4 regions of the Peribacillus sp. NPDC076916 genome follow, and region 3 is predicted to be linked to each of the others. Evidence: riboswitches for the same ligand, from Rfam matches in the RefSeq annotation. Region 3 holds a riboswitch; each other region holds the start of a gene.

Region 1 (5,692 bases), on a different contig from region 3:
CGTATCGATGCCTTATTATATCGTTAATTCCGTAAGGATGATGCTAGAGGGGATCCGGAATCCAAAAGTAGCTGTTTTCGGTCTTGCATACAAAGGAAATGTAGATGATATTCGAGAAAGTCCCGCCATTGATGTCGTCAATATCTTGATGGGGATGGACAACATGGATGTAGCCTTGCATGACCCGCATGTCCAATCCGGAAAGATGCCAGTCGTATCTGTCGAAGACGCAGTAAATGATGCCGACTTGATACTTGTCCTGACTGACCATGATGAATTTAAACAGATGGACTATGATAAGCTATCGAATCTCATGAGCAATAAATTGATTTTGGATACACGCAATTGCATTGATGCAACTAAAACAGAAGTCCCGGTGGCCAACCTGGGCAATATATATGAATACAAAACGATGTCCATGAAAAAAGCCAGGAATAAAGCGATCATCTAAAAACTTGGACAAACATCGTTAATGGAATAAGGATAAAGGAGGCGCTGTCTATGACAGTGCCCTTTTTCCAATGAAGAAAAGGACCAAGCAAGAGCTTGATCCTTTCAGACAAATTGTAGAAACATTCCTTTCCGCCGAGACTGTCTGTGTCTGACCAAGCCTCTCGTACTGGGCACCTGGGGAGGGAAGCCAGTTATTCGACTGCAAGCGCCGTTTTTCGCCCTGCCCAGCATTATATACGACCGTAGACGCCATTTTTCGCCCTATTTTGCTTAATAAAGAAACCATGAAGGAAAACATATTCTTGGTTCGGGAAGAGATACTTTCTTTTCGACAAACTGAAAGGACCAAGCCAAGGGCTTGATCCTTTTGTGTGAAATTTATTAAGCTGTCGGTCCGCCAAGTTCTTCGATTTCACTTGGAACGCTTTTGAATTTCTTGAAGTTTGCACGGAATTGAGCGGCAAGGTCTGTTGCTGCTTCTTTATAAGCTGCAGGATCTGCCCAAGTCTTGATTGGTTGAAGCACTTCATCAGGAACACCAGGAACATGAAGCGGGATATCCAAACCGAAGATATCATCTTTGATCGTTTCGATGTTCGCTAATTCACCTTCAAGTGCAGCTTGTACCATTGCACGGGTGTAAGCCAGTTTCATACGGCTTCCAGTTCCATATGCACCGCCAGTCCATCCAGTGTTGACAAGGTATACCTTTGCATTGTGCTCGTCGATTTTATCACCAAGCATCTCGGCATAGCGTGTAGCTGGAAGCGGTAAGAATGGTGAACCGAAGCAAGTGGAGAATGTAGCTTCCGGTGAAGTTACGCCTCTTTCAGTACCAGCCAATTTACTAGTGTATCCGCTTAGGAAGTGGAACATTGCCTGTTCTTTGGAAAGCTTGCTGATTGGAGGCAAAACGCCTGAAGCATCAGCTGTCAAGAAAATGATTGTATTTGGATGTCCTGCAATACTTGGGTTCACGATGTTATCGATCGCTTGCATTTGGTAAGCAGCACGAGTGTTTTCAGTCAATGAACTGTCATCATAGTTCGCTTCGCGTGTATCCGGATCAACAACAACATTTTCCAGTACGGCACCGAAACGGATCGCATCGAAAATTTGTGGTTCTTTTTCACGTGAAAGGTTGATCGTTTTCGCATAGCAGCCGCCTTCGATGTTGAATACGCCGTTAGAAGACCAGCCGTGCTCGTCATCGCCAATCAGTTTACGGCTCGTGTCTGCAGACAAAGTCGTTTTGCCTGTACCGGACAGACCGAAGAATAAAGCGACGTCCCCTTCACGTCCTACGTTAGCAGAGCAATGCATTGGAAGTATTCCAGCCTCTGGAAGTAAGTAGTTCATGATCGAGAAGATCGATTTTTTCATTTCTCCTGCATATTCCGTTCCGCCGATCAGGATGGTACGGCGTTCAAATGAAACGATGATGAAAGTTTCGGATGTAGTTCCGTCAACTTCCGGGTCTGCTTTGAAGTTAGGTGCAGAAAGGATTGTGAATTCAGCTTCGTGACCTCTCAATTCCTCTTCGTTTGGACGGATGAACAAAGTATGGGCGAAAAGGTTATGCCAAGCATATTCATTAACAACACGGATCGGAAGACGTGATGTTTCATCTGCACCAGCGAAACCTTTAAAAACAAAAATCTCTTCTTTTGCTTTTAGGTAGTCAACTACTTTATTATATAGTTTATTGAATACATCTTCGGAAATTGGCTGGTTCACTGGACCCCAATCGATTTTATCTTTAACTGATGCTTCTTCAACGATATATTTATCTTTAGGTGAACGACCTGTATATTTGCCAGTTTCAGCTTTTACCGCACCGGTGGATGTTAGAACGCCTTCATTTCTGCTTAATACTTTTTCGACCAATTGAGGAACTGAAAGTTGAGTTTGCACATTGTTTCCTGTTAATAATTGGTGTAACTCATTAGAAACGTCTACAGAATTCATATATGAGGTACCTTCCTTTGTTTAAGTTTTTAGATTACAATTAGTATAACACATTCATTTAATTAGTCTATACTATTTCTTTTAATTTGTGATTATTTTCAGTTAGTTGCATTAATCATTTTAATCCGGCAGGAACCGATTCAGGATGACCGCATAAACTTTCATGAAGATAATTTTATTTTAATAGGAAGTAAGTAAGCAATATATGACTAAAGGGAAAGTCAGGATTTCGTTCCTTTTCGGATGCTCATTACTTTATTATTAATGGCAATTTACAACATTTCTATTCGTATTTTGCATTGTAAGCCCTTCTAGGACGCTGCATCAACATGTTTTTTCAAATGAACGCCATTCTGGATGGATATCATCTTTTTAGAAAAGCATTGACAAGTTCCAGCCAGATACGATAATATCTTAAATTGTACGGATTCTCTTATCCCGAGTTGGTGGAGGGACAGGCCCTTTGAAACCCAGCAACCTGCCATATTGAACTTGACTCCAAGATCGATCGCCGAAAATAAAGCGAAGGTCTTCAAGGAATAGTGGTGATGGTGCTAACCTGAGCAAGGTAAAAAACCCTTGAACGATAAGAGTGAAAGGATAGAAGACAGAATGTTAAACCTTTCCTCATTTGCCAGGGAAGGTTTTTGTGTTTTTTAATAAGTAATTCTGTGTCTATAGTTGAAACTAATGAGGGAAACGAGTTCCGTAAAATTCAGGCTTTTGCCTGCAACATACTAACTTCCAAGGAGGAAATACGATGTCAAAGAAACGTCTATTTACTTCTGAATCTGTTACAGAGGGCCATCCGGACAAAATTTGTGATCAGATTTCAGATTCCATTTTAGATGCTATCCTAGCTAAGGATGCAAATGCACGTGTTGCGTGTGAAACTAGCGTAACTACAGGTCTTGTACTTGTTGCCGGTGAAATTACAACCTCCGCTTACGTAGATATTCCGCGTATCGTTCGTGATACGATTAAAGGAATTGGCTACACACGTGCGAAATACGGTTTCGATGCTGAAACTTGTGCAGTGTTGAGTTCCATTGATGAGCAGTCTGCCGATATCGCAGCTGGTGTCGATAAAGCATTGGAAGCTCGTGAAGGAAACATGTCAGAGGAAGAAATCGATGCAATCGGTGCAGGGGACCAAGGTCTTATGTTCGGATTTGCTTGTAATGAAACAGAAGAGCTTATGCCGCTTCCGATTTCATTGGCGCATAAACTTTCATTCCGCTTGGCTCAAGTCCGTAAAGATGAAACTCTTGCTTACCTGCGCCCTGATGGTAAAACACAGGTAACTGTGGAATATGATGAAAATAACGTTCCTGTTCGTGTAGATACGATCGTTATCTCTACACAGCATGATGCAGAAATTACGCTTGAACAAATTCAAGCCGATCTAAAAGAACACGTGATCGAGGCAGTCGTTCCAGCTGAATTGATCGATGCCGATACTAAGTACTTCATCAACCCGACTGGCCGTTTCGTAATTGGCGGACCTCAAGGGGATGCTGGTCTTACTGGACGTAAAATCATCGTTGATACTTACGGCGGATACGCTCGCCACGGCGGCGGTGCATTCTCTGGTAAGGATGCTACTAAAGTTGACCGTTCTGCTGCATACGCTGCTCGTTATGTTGCGAAAAACATCGTGGCAGCCGGACTTGCCGACAAAGCGGAAGTTCAATTGGCCTACGCAATTGGTGTTGCAGAGCCAGTATCTATCTCAATTGATACGTTCGGAACTGGTACAGTTAGCGAAGAAGTCCTTGTTGACCTAGTTCGCGCTAACTTCGACCTTCGTCCAGCAGGTATCATCAAAATGCTTGACCTTCGTCGCCCGATCTACAAACAAACAGCTGCCTACGGACACTTTGGCCGTACAGATGTCGATCTTCCATGGGAACGCACGGACAAAGCAGAAACATTAAAAGCACAAGCGTAATCCATATAAAAAAAGGTGTCCCGCAATTAGCGGGGCACCTTTTTTATGGATTAATTTTGCCGTCAGCGGGAATAATTCAAGAAATCCCAAAAAAATTCAACTTATGTGCAATACGCGTGAGTCAGGGGCGTTTACAAGTTTGTTTGGGTCAACTACTCGTGAGTTAGAGCAGTTTACTCGTGAGTTAGTAGCATTTACTCGTGAGTTAGTAGCATTTACTCGTGAGTAAGAGCGGTTTACTCGTAAGTTAGTAGCATTTACTCGTGAGTAAGAGCAGTTTACTCGTGAATTAGAGCAGTTTACTCGTGAGTTAGTAGCATTTACTCGTAAGTTAGAGCGTTTTACTCGTGAGTAAGAGCAGTTTACTCGTGAGTCTGTAACGTTTACTGGTGAGTTTCAGTATAATACTCGTAACTTTCAGTCAATTGGTGGTGAGTTACTTTATTCGTTCCGCCGTTTTATAGTATTGTCCTTTTTCGGCGTATTCACGTACGATGCGTTCCATATCCTGGCGGTCTTCTTCGTTGATTTCGCGAATGACTTTAGCTGGACGTCCGAATGCCAGCATGTTCGGTGGAATGACTTTACCTTGGGGAACTAGACTGCCGGCACCGATGAAGGCCCCTTCGCCGATTTCGGCTTCATCTAGCACGATCGATCCCATGCCGATCAAAGCTCCTTTGCGGATTTTACAGCTATGTAAAATGACCTGATGGCCAATGGTCACTTCATCCTCGATGACCAATGGATTATTTGGGCTTTGGTGCAGGACGCTGTTATCCTGTATACTGACTTTTTTCCCGATGATGGTTGGGGATACATCACCGCGAATGACGGAATTGAACCAAATGGATGTTTCGTCGCCGATTTTGACATCACCTGTCACGACAGCATTCTCAGCGATATAAGCGCTTTCAGCGATTTCAGGTTCTTTGCCTTTATACGGATAAATAATCAATTTCAATCATTTCCTTTCCGAAGTGAATGTTTTTATGTATTATTTTAATATACCGTATGCAAATACACTTGGCTATTTATAATAGCAATGTACAACTTGTTAGATTTCTTTTTTGTCGAAAATCACGAATATGGTTATAATTTATATATATTATTTTGACTATCATGAATCGTACACAACAAGTGAAAAGCGAAAGGGGGATTTCGAATGTGGAAATGGGAGACAGAAGGAGACGCAAAAGGAGTCATTGTCATCATTCATGGGGCAATGGAACATCACGGACGTTATAAGTGGGTAACACAAATGTGGCTTTCAGCTGGATACCATGTCGTCATGGGCGACCTTCCTGGGCAGGGTATGAC
Region 2 (5,692 bases), 300 kb from region 3:
ATTATATCGATGAAAGTGAAGTGCTGACTCCTGCTGATGAAGAATACCATATTCTAAAAAGTGATTTCACCGTACCTTTCGTTTGTGGATGCCGTGATTTAGGCGAAGCTGCACGCCGTATTGGTGAAGGAGCATCAATGCTTCGTACAAAAGGAGAACCAGGTACTGGTAATATTGTGGAAGCTGTGCGTCATATGAGAAAGGTACAGTCACAAATTCGTAAAGTGAGCATCATGAGTGATGATGAATTAATGACAGAGGCAAAAAATATTGGAGCCCCTTATGAAATTTTAAGAGAAATCAAACGCACAGGTAAATTGCCTGTAGTTAACTTTGCAGCTGGCGGAATTGCCACTCCAGCTGATGCAGCACTGATGATGGAATTGGGAGCAGATGGCGTTTTCGTGGGTTCTGGTATTTTTAAATCTGAAAATCCAGAAAAATTCGCATCGGCAATCGTTCAAGCTACTACATATTTCACCGATTATGAATTGATTGGCCGGTTATCCAAAGAGTTGGGCAGTGCAATGAAAGGAATTGATATTTCCAAACTAGCTCCGGCAGAACGGATGCAGGAACGTGGATGGTAATATGATAACTATTGGTGTTTTGGGATTACAGGGAGCAGTTGAAGAACACTTGAACCAAATCAAAGCTGCCGGCGAACAAGCAATTATAGTAAAAAAACCGGAACAGTTGCTGGAAATCGACGGCTTGATCATTCCAGGCGGAGAAAGCACTACGATGAGGAAGCTAATGGATCGTTATGGATTTATGGAACCAATCAAAACTTTCTTCGAGGGTAAAAAACCTATTTTCGGTACATGTGCAGGGATGGTATTGGCGGCCAATGAATTGGCTGGCGATGAGAAGGCCTATCTTGGACTAATGGACATTTCCGTGAAACGGAACGGATTTGGACGTCAACGGGATAGTTTCGAGGCTGAACTGACAATCAAAGGAATGGAAGGTCCTTATAAGGCTGTATTCATCCGGGCGCCGTTTGCTGATGGAATTGGAGAAGGTGTAGAAGTATTGGCTGTTTATGAAGAGAATGTAGTGGCTGCAAGACAGGACCATGTCCTTGTCAGTGCGTTTCATCCAGAATTAACAGGTGATGATCGTTTTCTGCAACTCTTCATTGAAATGGTGAAGACCTCTGTAAGTAAGGTCGAATTGAAAATCTGCTAAACAAATGAAGCTGTCCTATTAATAGGGCAGCTTCAATTTTGAATGCTCCTAACACTATAAAAATACATATTGCTTGAATTCATTGTCCTTTACTTTTATAATGAAAAAAGTAAGTAATCACTTACATGCTTTTTATTGGCGAGAGGGGAATGGAAATGACAGCAAGAGTTGCAGTTATTACAGGAGGAGCAAGCGGAATTGGCCGAGCAACATGCTTGAAATTCGCAGCAAAGGGGGACAAGGTCGTCGTTGCGGATTTTAATGAGGAAATGGGACAGGAAACTGTTGAACAGATAAAAGTGGATGGTGGAGAGGCCATCTTTGTTAAAACGGATGTTTCTAAGCAGGAAGATGTTGAATCGTTAATCAATAAAGCAGTGCAAACATACGGAAGGATCGATATCATGTTTAATAATGCCGGCATTGGTGGAGGCGGTATGATTCTCGAACAAGATATGGAGGGTTACTTCAAAACGATTGGAGTGAACCAGCACGGAGTTGCTTTTGGAATCATGGCAGCAGGACGGAAAATGAAGGAGCTAGATAACAAGGGGGTCATTATAAATACTGCTTCCGTGTTTGGCTACTTAGCTTCCCATGGGACTTTTGCCTATCAGGCAACTAAAGGCGCTGTAAGAATGATGACACAGACAGCCGCTTTGGAATTGGGTGCTTATGGCATACGCGTAGTGGGCATTGCGCCAGGCGGGGTTGACACTCCTATCATACAAGGCTATAAAGATATGGGAATCATCGATAAATTGAATGCAAGTCAAATGCGCGGTAAATTAATCAAGCCAGAAGCCATTGCAAATGCCGTCTATCTATTATCGTTAGAGGAAGCAGATGCGATTAATGGAAGTGTAGTCATGGTCGATGATGGCTATGCATCTTTTAAGTGATTTTCAAAAAAAAAGAAAACATCGTCCCAATCAGACGATGTTTTCTATTTATGATATATGGGAATATTAATTCTAACAAATCAAAGGTAATATTGACCGATTGCTACCACCGAGATATCATAGAAATAGATTGGTGAAACCGGTCTTATCTTTATAAAAGAAGGTTGATATTTTTGAAAAAAGGGCAGCAAACCAAAGAACGAATCATAAATGTAGCCCGGACTCTTTTTGCCACTAAAGGTTTTGATATGACAAGAACGAATGAAATTGCCTCTGCATGCAATGTTTCCGAAGCTACTATTTACAAATACTTTGACAGCAAAAAAGATTTGCTTTTGGCTACAATCACCCCTGATGAAAACGAGGAATCCGAAGATGTGACTAGCCATCTAGCCACGGATGAACTAGTGGAGAATCATGTTTGCACCATGATAAAAAAAATACTTGAGAATAAAGAACAGTTTTCAATATTATTTAGGGAAACACAATTCGATCAAGATATTTCAAAGCAATATATAGATCAGATTTTCAAGCCAAATGCCAAGCATATTGAAATACAAAAGAGAATAGATAGCGGAGAGATACAATATATCTCTGACATTATCCTATTTAATGTAGGGATCATTTCTTTTACATTGGCATTATCTACACATTATGAGATCCATCAACAAAAAAAGGAGCCGTATTTTACTTCTGAACGAATTAAGAACATTGCACAACTTTTGGTATATGGTATTCATGGTAAACAAAATCATACATAATGAAACGGTCATATTTAAAGGCATGTGCATCAAGCCGCAAATATGACCGTTTTATATGCATTCAGAAACGACGCAGTCAAATTTGTGAATCCATTAAACCAGAGTGTAAGATTTGACTTATATTTTTCAGACTATTACGATAAATGCATACTGCACGAAATGCTTTAAGAAGATTTTATCTGGAAATCATGTAACAATGGAGGGGTATTAAATGAGCGATATCGTAATTTTATCAGGAAGTCCGGCTATTCCATCAAGAACGGACATTTCACTAAAACATATTCAATCATTAGTCGAAAAAGAAGGATTTACCACAGCTTATTTCTCAATAACGGATTTCTCAGCAGATGATTTATTCCAAGGGAAATATAATAGCGAAGATATCTTAAAACTTTCAGAGAGAATTCAAGCAGCCAGAGGAATAATCATTGGTTCACCGGTTTATAAGGCTTCTTATACAGGTGTATTAAAAGCCTTGATTGATTTGCTGCCAGAAGGCGCTTTTAAGGGTAAGCCAGTTCTGCCAATCATGATTGGTGGAAGTAACAGGCATCTATTGGCGATTGACTATGCGCTTAAACCATTAATCTCAATATTAAAAGGCGAGCCGCTTCAGGGCATTTATTTTGTTGATAAGGAAATAGATAAACAGAATTCTGAAAATCCGATTAATGATTCACATTTAATTGATCGTGTCCAGAGTCAAGTTCAAGAATTTGTAGAAGCGATACAGTTAAGAAATTAATGAATTCAAGTAATCCCTTTAACAAAAGGACTGGCATTAAAACGTATTTCTTAACGTAATTACAGCCGTCCATAATAGGTTTATTAATGAAAATAGACTCATTTTTTTGGAGACTTTATCTAAAAAAATGAGTCTATTTTCGTATTTAAATGAACATAAAATCATAAATTGAATAGTGTGTATAAAAATAACAGTTCATCCATAATATTAAACCAAGTTATTTTATAAGAAAACTCCATTGACAAGGATTAAATATATGTTAATATTTAAAATAATAAAACTTATCCAGAGCGACGGAGGGAATTGGCCCTTTGAAGTCCAGCAACCTGCATGATGGATGCAAGGTGCTACCTCCAACAAAATGTTGATCATTTTGGAAGATAAGGTAATGATATTTACCTTGGGATCTTTCCATCATGGAAAGATTTTTGTTTTTGGAAAAATTTCAGGTAAACCATAACAATGTAAGGTTGTATGGAATTATATAAAACTAAGAAATTCATTTAATCAGCGTCGAAAATAAAATATTCGCGGATTTTCTTAAAGGAGGAACTGGTTTGGATAAAGAGAATCAGCTTGAAGAAATATTTGAACGACTTCAAGAAATGCTTAATTCAATGAAATATGGATCCATTACACTTATAGTCCAGGATGGTAAAATCATTCAAATGGAAAGAAATGAAAAATTAAGAATTAAATAAGGTATCTGCTGACTAGAAAAACTAGAGGCGGGTTTAACTGATATATAGAGAGTATTGGTTAGATTCGTCTCTTTTTCCTAGAATCAAATAAACTGGGGAAGATTAACGGGTATTGATCAACAGTTACTCTAACCTGATACAGCAAGTTTTTAGAGGGGGCTACAAAAGTTGGCTGGATTAATAAACTATGAAAATTTCAATTCAGGGGAATTCCCTGTATTTCCTGAAGACAGTGACACAAAAGGAGCTTTGGAAGTTCTGCAATGGGCGAATGACCATTATGGAAACAAACTGATTTATGCTTGCAGTTTTGGTATTGAAGGCATCGTGCTTACTGATTTATTGGCGAAGGTCAACCCTTCGGCAAAAATTGTTTTCCTTGATACAGATGTTCATTTTGAAGAGACTTACCAATTGATCGAGCAGGTGAAGAAGCGCTATCCAAAACTTTCAATTGAAATGAAGAAACCTGCCTTGACGCTTGAAGAACAAGCAGCGGAATATGGGGATGAATTATGGCTTAGTGATTCCAATAAGTGCTGTAACATCCGTAAGATCATTCCGCTTACCGATGTGCTTTCAACGGCAACAGCCTGGCTTTCGGGACTGCGAAGGGAGCAATCCGAAACAAGGGCTAAAACCGAGTATATCAATAAGGATAATAAGTTCAAGTCGGTTAAAATATGTCCACTCATACATTGGACATGGAAAGATGTTTGGCGCTACGCCCACAAAAACGGACTTCCATATAATATCCTGCATGATAATGGATATCCTAGCATTGGATGTAAAACGTGTACAGCACCTGCATTCAATGCAGATGATTTACGCTCAGGCCGTTGGCAAGGAGCACAAAAAACGGAATGCGGATTGCATTTATCTTAAATAAATAGAAACCATAGGGGGAAATTAGCATGACAATCAGTCTACCGCACGGAGGAACATTAATCGATCTTTGGGAACCAAAATATGATTTTAGTAAAATAACAAAGTCAATCGAAATCGATGAAATCGCTTTAAGTGATCTTGAATTGATAGGCACTGGTGCCTACAGTCCGATTAAGGGATTCTTTACAAAAAGTGACTATGAGACAGTGGTCAGGGATATGAGGCTTAGCAGCGGACATGTATGGAGCATCCCGATTACGCTGCCTTTGACCGAAGAAATTGCAGAAACCCTTACTATAGGTGAAGAAGTAACGCTGACTCATGAGGGTGAAACATATGGGGTTCTCACCGTTTCCGATATTTACACTCCAGATAAGCAATCGGAAGCGACATTAGTATATCAAACGGATGATGAGAAGCATCCCGGAGTAAAAAATTTATTTAACCGCGGGGATGTATATGTCGGCGGGGAAATAAAGTTGATTAAGAGAATAGAGCGTCCGT
Region 3 (5,692 bases):
GGAACCGATGGAGCTCACCATTAAACGGGATACAATTCCGATTGAAACGGTATATGCGGAAATGCTTGATGATGGAGTTGCAAAAATTCAAGTGACCAGTTTTTCCGAACATACAGTCCAAGAGCTGAAAACGGCGCTTGAAGAAATGTCGAAGAAGGACATGAAGGGGCTCGTATTGGATTTGCGCGGAAACCCAGGGGGACTTCTTGACCAAGCAATAGAAATGGCGAGCCTGTTCATACCTAATGGGAAAGTGGTCCTTCAAGTTGAGGAGCGCAGCGGGAAAAAAGAAGTTTATAAATCGAAGAATGATGGAGAACTGAAAATTCCGGTAGTCGTGTTGATTGATGACGGAAGTGCCAGTGCTTCTGAAATCGTTGCAGCGGCTGTCAGTGAGTCTGCGGACATTCCATTGATCGGTGTCAAGTCATTTGGGAAGGGGACAGTTCAGACTGCCCAAGACTTTGAAGATGGATCTAACTTTAAATATACGGCAGCTAAATGGTTGACACCTGAAGGCAATTGGATTCATAAGAAAGGGATCAAGCCGGATATTAATGTAAAGCTTCCTGATTATGCCAGCCTTCCGTACATTTCACCTGATAAGGAATTAAAAGCATCCGATTCTTCGAGTGAAGTGAAAGCGGCTGAAGAGATGCTGAAGGAAGCAGGCCATGATCCAGGAAAGATAGATGGATTTTTTGATGAAGCAACCACAAATGCGGTCATAGCGTTCCAGAAGGAACAAAAAATTAAAGAAACTGGGACAATTAAAGATGATACTACCGTGAAATTAATGCAGGTCATCCGCGAGAAGATCCTTAAAAACGACACACAGGTGAAAAAGGCAGTAGAAGTATTAAAGAAAGAAATTAAATAAATGATTATGCACGAAAAGCCTGTCAGCGATATCGTTGACAGGCTTTTTTGTCGTTAAATGCATAAAATTCCATTATTAGACAGATAATAGGGATAATTTTCCGATGAGGTGAGGCAATGAAAGAAAAGGTATTCTTCATATATCTATTGATCTTGATTCTGGCAGGCTGCACTTATGCCCCTTTACCCAAACAAAATGGAAATGCAGGTACGGAAAAAAAACTTACCAAAGAAGACGACCAGGAAAGCGTGAAAACATTTCTGTTAATCGGTGTTGATACAAGGGGAGAGCAAAAATCTCGATCAGATGCGCTTATATTGGCAAAATACTTTCCTGAGCAGGAGAAACTGAAGCTGGCTTCCATCATGCGTGATAGTTATGTGAAAATGCCCGGGAATAAATCAGGATATAACAAAATAAATGCAGCTTATTATTATGGTGGAAGGGAACTGCTTAAGAAAACCATACAGGAGAATTTCGATATCAAGGTCGATCATGTAGCGGTAATCGACTTCCAGGGATTTGTGCAAATGGTCGATTTACTTGCCCCTGATGGGGTAGCGGTGAATATAGATCAGGAAATCATTGATGATATGAGCATTCAAGCAAGTGTTGGCAAAAATGTTTTACATGGTGAGGAAATATTGAAATATGTCCGTTTTAGGCATGACGAAGAAAGTGATTTTGGAAGGGTGGAGCGTCAACAAGAAGTCATGGTTCAATTAAAAACAGCGTTCGTAAATCAAATCTCATCCTTCGAAGGGATGGCAGCCCTTCCTAGTATCATCGAACAAGGAATCTCGTACCTGGATACAGATATTGGTCTGAAAACATTAATGGAAATGGGTCCAAAAGTCGTCTTCCATACACCGGACACCGTCGAAACCTTAAGGGTTCCAGTGGAAGGAAGCTTTAAAGATGAAATATATCCCCAGTCCGGAGCGGTTTTGCAAATAGATTTCACTAAAAATAAAAAGGCACTTCGGGAGTTCTTTTCAAAATAATAAGAACTATTATGGAAACAACCTTATATTAAGTGAAAATGTTCGAATTCACTTGAATTATTGTATTATAGACCTCGTAAGAATAATCATAATCATCTATAAAAAACGAGAGGGATAAAAATCCTTCTCGTTTTTTATCACCAATAAAGGAACCTGGATCAATTAACAAAATGCGGAATGTTTTTAATGAAATCCGGTGTTATGATACCGTTTTCGGTAATGATGCTCGTAATAAGATGATTTGGTGTAACGTCAAAGGCTGGATTGAAAGTCTTCACGTTTTCCGGAGCGATCCTTACACCTTGAATAGAGGTGATTTCCGCTTCATTCCGTTCTTCGATCGGGATGGATGTGCCTGATTTGATGGAAAGGTCGAATGTGCTTGATGGTGCGGCCACATAAAAGGGGATGCCAAAGTGCTTGGCTAATATGGCCAATCCCAATGTCCCGATTTTATTGGCTGTATCTCCATTAGCCGCAATCCTGTCGGCCCCGACGATAATTCCATTTATTCGTTTCTGGTGAATTGTATGTGCAGCCATATTATCTGAAATTAAGGTGACATCAACCCCCGCTTGCATCAATTCCCAAGCCGTCAAACGCGCACCTTGCAGGACAGGCCTGGTTTCACATGCATATACTTTTAACGGAAAGTCCCTTTCTTTAGCCAGGTGGAAAGGAGCCAAGGCTGTGCCATACCGAGCTGTGGCAATTCCCCCAGCATTGCAATGGGTTAGTATGGAATCTCCTCTAGTGAATAAGGTTAAACCATGTTCCCCGATTTTCCTGCACATTTCTTCATCTTCAGCAAAGATGGCTTTAGCCTCCGATACAAGTGCTTCCTTTGCAGCTGAAATGCTTTGCGCAGCATGCAAGGTGTTCTCCATCCTCCTTAACGCCCAAAAAAGGTTTACTGCAGTTGGCCTTGAAGAGGCGAGTTTTTCAATATGCCTCGTTACATTTCTCTTGAAATCCCCTAATTCAGCGGTTGTTTCCTGTTTGGCACCAAGTGCAACACCAAATGCTGCCGTCAGTCCAATTGCTGGCGCACCGCGAACTTTTAATGTCAAAATGCTGTCATATACATCATTAACTGAATGAAGTTCAATAAATTCAGTTATGGAAGGTAGGGCTTGTTGATTTAATAATGTAATATGGGTATCATCCCAGTGTACCGAATAGGGTAAGGGTGCTAGTGTAGTCATTTGCAGGGCTCCTTTTAAATGGTTGAATAAGATGGAAGTGTACGTTGCTTCAACGCTTCAATGACAGTTGGAACATCTAATTCATCCCGTTTTTTAATTAAAAATGCACCAATTTCCAACGTTGCCGTTTTGGCAGCAATCCTTATCTCTTTATTTTCAATGACGTTTAAATCGGCAACATGGGAAAGGCCGATGGTTCGCCGAATCAGTTCACAGCCGGCAAAACCGAAGGCATCTTTTTTGAATTTTGTCAGTAAGTAAGGCAGATAACCTTTCACACGGCGGAATGGGCTTTTATTTTGACCTTCCCATAAGTCGGTATATGTTTCTTCAAAGGCATTCCAAAATTCATGAAGGTGTGTGAAGATCTCTTCCTTTCCAGCGCCATTGCGTGTGACTGCCTGGAAGAGAAGGTTGGCGGTGTATTGACCAAGGTCAAAACCAACAGGTCCATAAAAAGCGAATTCCGGATCAATAACCTTTGTTTCAGTTTCACTTGCAAATATACTTCCAGTATGTAAATCTCCATGAAGTAAGGCTTCCTGCTCGGTTTCAAAGCTTTGTTTCAGCTTAGCGACCTCAAGTATCACTTCTTGATCATTCCAGATATTTTTGGCGGCATCAGTCAATTCCACCTCGAAGTCTCCTGGGAGTTCCTCAAAAAATGGATCCGTAAAAATAAAGACCTCAGTGATTTTGCAGAGTTCTGGATTCGTGAAATGTCGGGCCACTTCCTTTTTCGCAGATGGTTCTAGATGATAATCGGATGTATAAAATGCCGCCTTCGCAACAAACTCACCAATATGCTGTGAAAGCAATGGATATGAATCGCCATCGATCAACCCTGTTCTAACGATTTTCAAGTGAGATAAATCCTCCATGACCGTGATGGCAAGCTGTTCATCCGAATAATAGACTTGCGGTACGAATTCAGGGCAATAACTTCTGAAATGAATCAGTGCATTCGCTTCAATGGCAGCCCTTTTCAATGTCAGCGGCCAGCTTTCACCAAGTACCTTGGCATAAGGGACCGCTTGTTTGATGATTATTCCTTTATTTGTGTGTGTGTCTGTAACATGAAAAACATAATTTAAGTTTCCATCGCCGATTTCTTTACACTTTAAACTTGCATCCGCATTGACCAACCCAAGTTTTTTTGCAAGGCTTATAGCTGTTTCGTTTGTCAATCTCTTAAAATTTGAATGGTTTTGAGTCATTCTTTTTCCCTCCAGATTCAAAATAAGAATAAAAAAGCCTCTTTCATATAGAAAGAGGCAGAAGTTTTGGCTTCGGACCTCTTATCTTCCAGAAAATGAATTCTGGTGGAATTAGCACCGTGCTCTGTGGATTTTATAATCCGGCGGTGAATCCGCCCCATTTCACAATGGTATTACAGTCGGTTGCTGGGCTTCATAGGGCCTTTATCCCTCAGCCTGCTCTTGATAAGAGTGAATGTTTTCTGAAATTTTAATCTTCGGGAAAATAATAACAACCTTTTGAATAGTTTGTCAATGGGTAAATTAATAAAAATCAGGGCGGCGATCTTCGAATACAGGTATTTTGTTTCGGGCATCCGTAACTTTATTGAAATCCAAGGTGCCTGTCAAGAGTTCGTTTCCTTCTCCGGCTTCACTAATGAGATTCCCCCATGGATCAATAATCAAGGAATGACCAGCAAATGTATTATTGACATCCGAACCTGAACGATTAACGGCTACAACATAGGCTTGGTTCTCGATGGCACGGCTAATCAATAAGGCTCTCCAGTGATCGAGTCTCGGCTTTGGCCATTCCGCCGTTACGAATAGAACTTCGGCACCTTGAACGGTATGGGCACGCTGCCATTCAGGGAAACGGATGTCATAACAAATGAATCCAGCACATATTTTTTCATCAAGAGTAAATAAACCATCTTTTTCTCCTGGCTGCAGGAAATGATGTTCATCCATTAACTGAAATAAGTGAAGCTTATCATATTCTTTAATGAGATTCCCATGTTTATCAATGATGATCATCGTGTTATAGATTCCCTTGCTTGTCTTTTTCGCGATGGAACCGCCTATGATGTGAATTTGGTGTTTTTGTGCCTGTGTTTTTAAAAATTCAATCGTTTTTTCTGCCTCGTGATCAGCAATCTCATTTAACCTGGTCAAGTCGTATCCTGTTGTCCAAAGCTCCGGTAAAATGACGATATCGGGTTCTGACCGTGCTGCTTTTTCCAACCATTGTTCTGCAACCTGAAAATTGATATCCGGTTGACCAAAAGCTATATCCATTTGAATACAAGCTATTTTCCATTTCATCGATTAAAACCTCCACATGTAAAAAATGCTTTACAAGACTATGATAAACATATATCATTTGTGACTAGAATTTCAAGAAATTTCAGAGAAGGTGTATAAATGGTGCAATTCGAAAAATCCGGCCAGCTTCAGGACCTGCCCAAGCAGTTTTTTGCTTCACTAGTCGCAAAAGTCAATGCAATCACGGAGCAAGGATATGATGTCATTAATTTAGGCCAGGGAAACCCTGATCAGCCGACGCCAGAACATATCGTGAAAAGTTTGCAGTCGGCCGCTGAAAAAACGATTAATCATAAATAT
Region 4 (5,692 bases), on a different contig from region 3:
CCGTTAAATTACTGAAGCATGCAGGAGAAATCGGTTTACTTGGTGCTGATGTTCCTGAGGAATACAGCGGATTGGGTCTTGATAAAATCAGTTCGGCATTGATCACGGAAAAAATGGCGCTTGCAGGCGGGTTCGGAATTACACATGGTGCACATGTAGGTATCGGATCTTTGCCGATCGTATTATTCGGGAATGAAGAACAAAAGAAAAAATACCTCCCTTTACTGGCGACAGGTGAGAAGATTGCTGCGTATGCCTTAACGGAACCAAGCTCAGGTTCAGATGCCTTGGGAGCAAAAACGACGGCGAAATTGAATCCAGAAGGAACACACTATATTTTAAACGGTGAAAAACAATGGATTACAAATGCAGGTTTTGCAGATGTCTTCTGTGTATACGCCAAAATCGACGGCGAACAATTCTCGGCTTTCATTGTTGAGCGTGATTATAAAGGCGTATCAACTGGCGCTGAAGAAAAGAAAATGGGAATCAAAAGCTCATCAACACGTACATTAATACTTGAAGACGTACATGTACCAGTCGAAAACCTTTTGGGTGTAGCCGGAAAAGGGCATGTCATCGCTTTCAATATCCTGAATATCGGCCGCTATAAATTAGGCGTTGGTGCGGTCGGCGGATCTAAACGTGCTCTTGAGATTACAGCTGCTTATACGAATCAACGTCAACAGTTCAAAACGAAAATTTCCGATTTTAACTTGACGAAAGAAAAACTTGCAACAATGGCCGCTAAAATTTATGCAGCAGAAAGCTCTGTCTATCGTACCGTTGGCCTTTATGATCAGAGACAAAGCAAATTGACGGATGAGCAAGTGAAAGATGGGAAATCAATGGCGGCCGCAGTTGCTGAATATGCCATTGAGTGTTCATTGAATAAATTCTTCGCTTCCGAAGTATTGGATTATGTTACAGATGAAGGCGTACAGCTTCATGGCGGTTATGGTTTCATGCAGGAGTATGAAATTGAAAAAGCATATCGCGATTCCCGTATTAACCGGATCTTTGAAGGTACAAATGAAATCAACCGATTGCTTGTCCCGGGAACTTTCCTGAAAAAAGCACTTAAAGGGGAATTGCCGCTTCTTCAAAAAGCCCAAAGCCTGCAAGAGGAATTAATGATGATGATGCCGGAAGAGCCTGGCGATGAGCCACTGGCACAAGAAAAGATGCTTGTTAGGAACGCTAAGAAAATCGGTATTTTGGCGGCTGGCCTAGCGGCACAGAAATACGGCAAAACTCTTGATCAAGAACAAGAAATCCTCTCAAACATTGCCGATATCGTATCCCTTGCCTATGCAGCTGAATCCGTGGTATTGCGTACGGAGAAAGCTATTGCAGCTACAGGCCTGGAGAAGAACAAACAAAAAGTGCTTTACACTGAAATCTTCGTTCAGGAAGCTTTCAATGAAATAGAACAGCATGCAAAAGAAACGTTAATTGCGGTGGAAACAGGCGATACTCTTCGAATCATGCTTTCGTCGCTCCGCAAGCTGACAAGACACAATCCGATCAATGTCATTGCGAAAAAACGTGAAGCCTCCGTAAAAGTGATCGAAGCGGAAAAATATGCTCTATAAGCAATGAATCAGAATCTGTAAAGGGAATGCCCGTAAAGGCATTCCCTTTATTTCCTTTGATGAAATCGCAACGGAAATTCAAAAGACATTTCGTTGTATTGCGTGCTGAAAACGGGTATTCTATTGATAGGTGGTGAAATGATGGGCTTAACATTATATTGGTACCCAAAATGCGGCACATGCCGTAATGCGAAGAAGTGGCTGGATAATCATGAACTGCAATATGAAGCGATCCATATAGCTGAAAATCCGCCTTCGCGAACAGAAATAGAAAAACTATATAAAATCAGCAATTTGGAATTGAAGAAGTTCTTCAATACCAGCGGTCAAAAATATCGGGAGCTGGGCTTAAAGGATAAGCTGAAAGAAGCTTCTGAAGCAGAGATGCTTGATATATTGTCCACGGATGGAATGCTTCTGAAAAGGCCGATTGTTACAGATGGCACTAAAGTGACGGTAGGTTTCAAAGAAGAGCAATTCGAACAGGTTTGGAACTGAAATTTCACAAAATATTTGGTTAATTCCTTACTTAAACACACTATCTACCTTATAATGAAATAGATAAAATAAGATGTACATATGGAGGGTTAATAATGACGACAACACCAAAAGAACTTCGTTACACTAAAGAACATGAATGGGTCAAAACGGAAGATGGAACAGTGCGCATTGGGATTACAGCTTTCGCACAGTCCGAGCTTGGGGACATCGTATTCGTTGAGCTTCCGGAAATCGGCGATGAATTGAAAGCGAACGAACCATTTGGAAGTGTTGAATCCGTTAAGACAGTTTCTGAGCTTTATGCACCTATCAGTGGCAAGGTTGTTGAAGTAAACGAAGATTTAAGTGACAACCCGGAATATGTAAATGAGTCTCCTTATGAAAAGGCATGGATGGTCGTACTTGAACCATCTAATAGCAGTGATATTGAAAACTTGATGAGCGCTGAAGAGTATGAGAGTTTAATCAACGGTTAAAAAGAAGGAGAGGGGGGACTGAATGGGCCTGCTCTCTTTTTCATTTTATACAGCGGCAGTTGCGCACATAATTCATGAGATGGAGTGATGGCATGGAGTGGGGCGAATTCGATAAAGTGATTATTGTAGAAGGCAGTTCCGATAGAAGAAAAGTTGCCTCCGTTTTAAATGAAGATGTGGAAATAAGATGTACAAATGGGACCATATCATTAACTAAGCTGGATGAATTAGTTGATGAATTGATGGATCGTGATGTTTATCTCCTTTTTGACGCAGATGAATCAGGAGAAAAGCTGCGGAAGCAGTTCCGAAGGGAAATGCCGGAAGCAAACCACCTGTATATTAATAAAATGTACAAAGAAGTGGAAAGCTCACCCGAACATCATATCGCAACTGTGCTACTATCTGCCAATATGAATGTGAAAATGAAATTTTTAAGTCAAAGGGTGAACGACTAATTGATGCAGGAATGGAAAGAAGAAGAGTGTAAGCTTGCTGTTGAAAAAGGGGAAACCTTTTGCTTATATTTATATACGCCTTTATGCGGCACTTGTCAGGTTGCCTCCAAGATGCTGACGATATCCTTGGAGCTGTTCCCGGAATTGAAGGCAGGCAAAATGAATATGAACTATGTCCAAGCAATTGCCGAATCATATGAAATCGAAAGTGTGCCCTGTTTATTGCTTTTCAAAAAAGGAAAGCTGCACAAAAAAATATATGCCTTTCAATCCGTTCCTTATTTGTACGGATTGCTTAAGGAAATCAGCTAAGAAACCAATCAGAACCGTGGTTGGTTTCTTTGTTGCGGACATTTGAATGCGAGATTGGAATTAAACAAAGAATATTCTAACAATTCATTGACTGATTTATTCTAAAATGATATATTTTGAATTAAGTAATGGCAGAATTTAATAGTTCTTATCAAGAGTGGCGGAGGGACTGGCCCGACGAAGCCCGGCAACCGGTATAAATTTTATATACGGTGCTAATTCCAGCAGAGTGTTGGCTCTGGTAGATGAGGTGTGTTCTTGAGACCTCTTCTTGTTGAAGTGGTTTTTTTGTTTATAAAAGGCCAGATATCATAAAATTCCAACTAAATCCATAGAAAAAGGTGAAACCATATGTCAGGGAAAAAGTTGCGTTTTGAAACATTGAGTGTTCATGGCGGTCTGCAAACTGATGAAACAGGTGCCCGTGCCGTTCCTATCTACCAAAGCAATGCATACTTGTTCAAAGACACCGACCATGCAGCGAATTTATTTGGCCTAAAGGAGAATGGCTATATATATACACGGCTTCATAATCCCACGGTCAGCGTTTTTGAAGAAAGAATGGCCTTATTGGAAGGTGGCATCGGCGGATTGGCAACAGCAAGCGGAATGGCTGCCATCTCACTTTCAATCCTGAACATTGCCGGTGCAGGTGATGAGATTGTTTCAGCCTCTACATTATATGGCGGTACGTATAACCTTTTTGAAAATACTCTTCCTAAATATGGGATCAAAGTGAGGTTCGTTTCTCCCGATGACCCTGAAAATTTCAAAAGGGCGATTACGCCAAGAACTAAAGCCATTTTTGCCGAAACGATCGGTAATCCAAGTTTGAGGGTGCTTGATATTGAAGCGGTAGCGAAAATCGCCCATGAAGCCGGCATACCTTTAATCATTGATAATACCTTTGCAACACCATATCTTTGCAGACCAATTGATTTTGGCGCGGACATCGTCATCCATTCCGCTACAAAATGGCTTCTGGGAAATGGAACGACACTAGGCGGTGTCATCGTGGATGGAGGGAAGTTCGATTGGAACTCGCCAAACTACCCTGGCTTCACGGAGCCTGACCCAAGTTATGACGGTCTGGTATATGCCGAGGCAGTTGGACCTGCCGCATTCATAACGAAAGCCCGAGTCCAGTTACTTCGTGATTTAGGCCCTGCGCTAAGTGCCCAAAGTGCATTCCAGTTTACGCTTGGACTTGAAACGCTGCATGTAAGGATGAAAGAGCATCTATCAAACACCAAGTCTGTCATTGAATATTTAAAAAACCATCCTGCCGTGACTTGGGTTTCGCATCCTGGTGATGAGGATCATCCCGATAAGGCCCTTGCGGATAAATATTTGCCTAAGGGAGCTGGATCTGTCGTGACTTTTGGAATACAAGGTAATCGCGAAGCTGGGGCAAAACTTATCAATTCGGTGGAATTATGGTCCCATGTGGCGAATGTAGGGGATGCGAAGAGCTTGATCATCCACCCAGCCAGTACGACCCATCAACAATTGAATGAGGCGGGTCTTGCGAAAGCGGGTGTAAGTGCCGATCAAGTCCGTTTATCAATTGGGATTGAAAATGTAGACGACTTAATAGAAGATTTAGAGCAGGCAATTGAAAAAGCGACGAATATCGTCTCCTTGACTTCCAAAACGCTTTAAGCAAAGTTTCTGTTCATTCTTGAACTAGAAATAATATACATTGCGCTCCTTTTTTATCTATGATAAAATTTCTCCATACTAAAGAACTTAATGATGTACAAATATTCTATATATTAGCTCTTATCAAGAGAGGTGGAGGGATGTGCCCGATGAAACCCGGCAACCGACAAGGAGATTTCCTTGGAAAGGTGCCAATTCACACAAAGTTTAATTACTTTGGAAGATGAGAGAAAGGCCTGTTTCTTCACCTGCCTTTCTGCTCATGCAGAAAGGTTTTTTCAGTTTTAATGGGGAAAACATGTGCATGTTATGAGAAACAGACTAATAATGTAAAGAAATCAACTAAGTTCATAGGTTTTATTGGATAAAAGAGGTGAGGATTAATGATTACATTGACGAAAGTCAGTAAGCTGTTCCGAACAGGAAAAGGAAACAGTGAGACGATCAAGGCTGTAAATAATGTGAATGTTGAAATAAATAAAGGCGAGATTTTCGGTATCATCGGTTACAGTGGAGCCGGGAAAAGTACTTTAATCAGAATGCTCAATGGATTGGAAACTCCTACAGAGGGATCCGTTGTGGTGGCTGAGAAGGAAATTTCAAAAATTAAAGGGGCTCAGCTCCGTAAGGCACGTCAAGAAATCAGCATGATTTTCCAACATTTCAATCTATTATGGTCAAGGACCGT

Evidence for each region. A riboswitch is a leader RNA that binds a small molecule or an ion and turns the genes downstream of it on or off. The one in region 3 is predicted to bind S-adenosylmethionine.
Region 1: linked by a shared signal. The riboswitch ahead of metK (methionine adenosyltransferase) and the one ahead of mtnK (S-methyl-5-thioribose kinase) in region 3 are both predicted to bind S-adenosylmethionine.
Region 2: linked by a shared signal. The riboswitch ahead of ACQKFG_RS09185 (YezD family protein) and the one ahead of mtnK (S-methyl-5-thioribose kinase) in region 3 are both predicted to bind S-adenosylmethionine.
Region 4: linked by a shared signal. The riboswitch ahead of ACQKFG_RS14415 (O-acetylhomoserine aminocarboxypropyltransferase/cysteine synthase family protein) and the one ahead of mtnK (S-methyl-5-thioribose kinase) in region 3 are both predicted to bind S-adenosylmethionine.

The regions. Positions count from the first base shown of each region.
Region 1 is NZ_JBNNIU010000008.1:30,773-36,464, forward strand. It holds gene ACQKFG_RS20235 (nucleotide sugar dehydrogenase) at 1-451, shown strand, start outside; gene pckA (phosphoenolpyruvate carboxykinase (ATP)) at 835-2,421, opposite strand; SAM riboswitch class I at 2,852-3,014, shown strand; gene metK (methionine adenosyltransferase) at 3,182-4,372, shown strand; gene ACQKFG_RS20250 (gamma carbonic anhydrase family protein) at 4,809-5,327, opposite strand; gene ACQKFG_RS20255 (alpha/beta hydrolase) at 5,538-5,692, shown strand, end outside.
Region 2 is NZ_JBNNIU010000002.1:879,361-885,052, forward strand. It holds gene pdxS (pyridoxal 5'-phosphate synthase lyase subunit PdxS) at 1-590, shown strand, start outside; gene pdxT (pyridoxal 5'-phosphate synthase glutaminase subunit PdxT) at 592-1,191, shown strand; gene ACQKFG_RS09170 (SDR family NAD(P)-dependent oxidoreductase) at 1,347-2,093, shown strand; gene ACQKFG_RS09175 (TetR/AcrR family transcriptional regulator) at 2,267-2,854, shown strand; gene ssuE (NADPH-dependent FMN reductase) at 3,066-3,599, shown strand; SAM riboswitch class I at 3,878-3,986, shown strand; gene ACQKFG_RS09185 (YezD family protein) at 4,157-4,300, shown strand; gene ACQKFG_RS09190 (phosphoadenylyl-sulfate reductase) at 4,481-5,185, shown strand; gene sat (sulfate adenylyltransferase) at 5,215-5,692, shown strand, end outside.
Region 3 is NZ_JBNNIU010000002.1:577,071-582,762, forward strand. It holds gene ACQKFG_RS07795 (S41 family peptidase) at 1-880, shown strand, start outside; gene ACQKFG_RS07800 (LCP family protein) at 997-1,884, shown strand; gene mtnA (S-methyl-5-thioribose-1-phosphate isomerase) at 2,043-3,089, opposite strand; gene mtnK (S-methyl-5-thioribose kinase) at 3,104-4,306, opposite strand; SAM riboswitch class I at 4,385-4,538, opposite strand; gene ACQKFG_RS07815 (carbon-nitrogen family hydrolase) at 4,610-5,392, opposite strand; gene ACQKFG_RS07820 (pyridoxal phosphate-dependent aminotransferase) at 5,492-5,692, shown strand, end outside.
Region 4 is NZ_JBNNIU010000004.1:148,906-154,597, reverse strand. It holds gene ACQKFG_RS14440 (acyl-CoA dehydrogenase family protein) at 1-1,595, shown strand, start outside; gene ACQKFG_RS14435 (arsenate reductase family protein) at 1,737-2,093, shown strand; gene gcvH (glycine cleavage system protein GcvH) at 2,189-2,572, shown strand; gene ACQKFG_RS14425 (toprim domain-containing protein) at 2,665-3,030, shown strand; gene ACQKFG_RS14420 (thioredoxin family protein) at 3,034-3,342, shown strand; SAM riboswitch class I at 3,488-3,594, shown strand; gene ACQKFG_RS14415 (O-acetylhomoserine aminocarboxypropyltransferase/cysteine synthase family protein) at 3,694-5,004, shown strand; SAM riboswitch class I at 5,122-5,234, shown strand; gene ACQKFG_RS14410 (methionine ABC transporter ATP-binding protein) at 5,388-5,692, shown strand, end outside.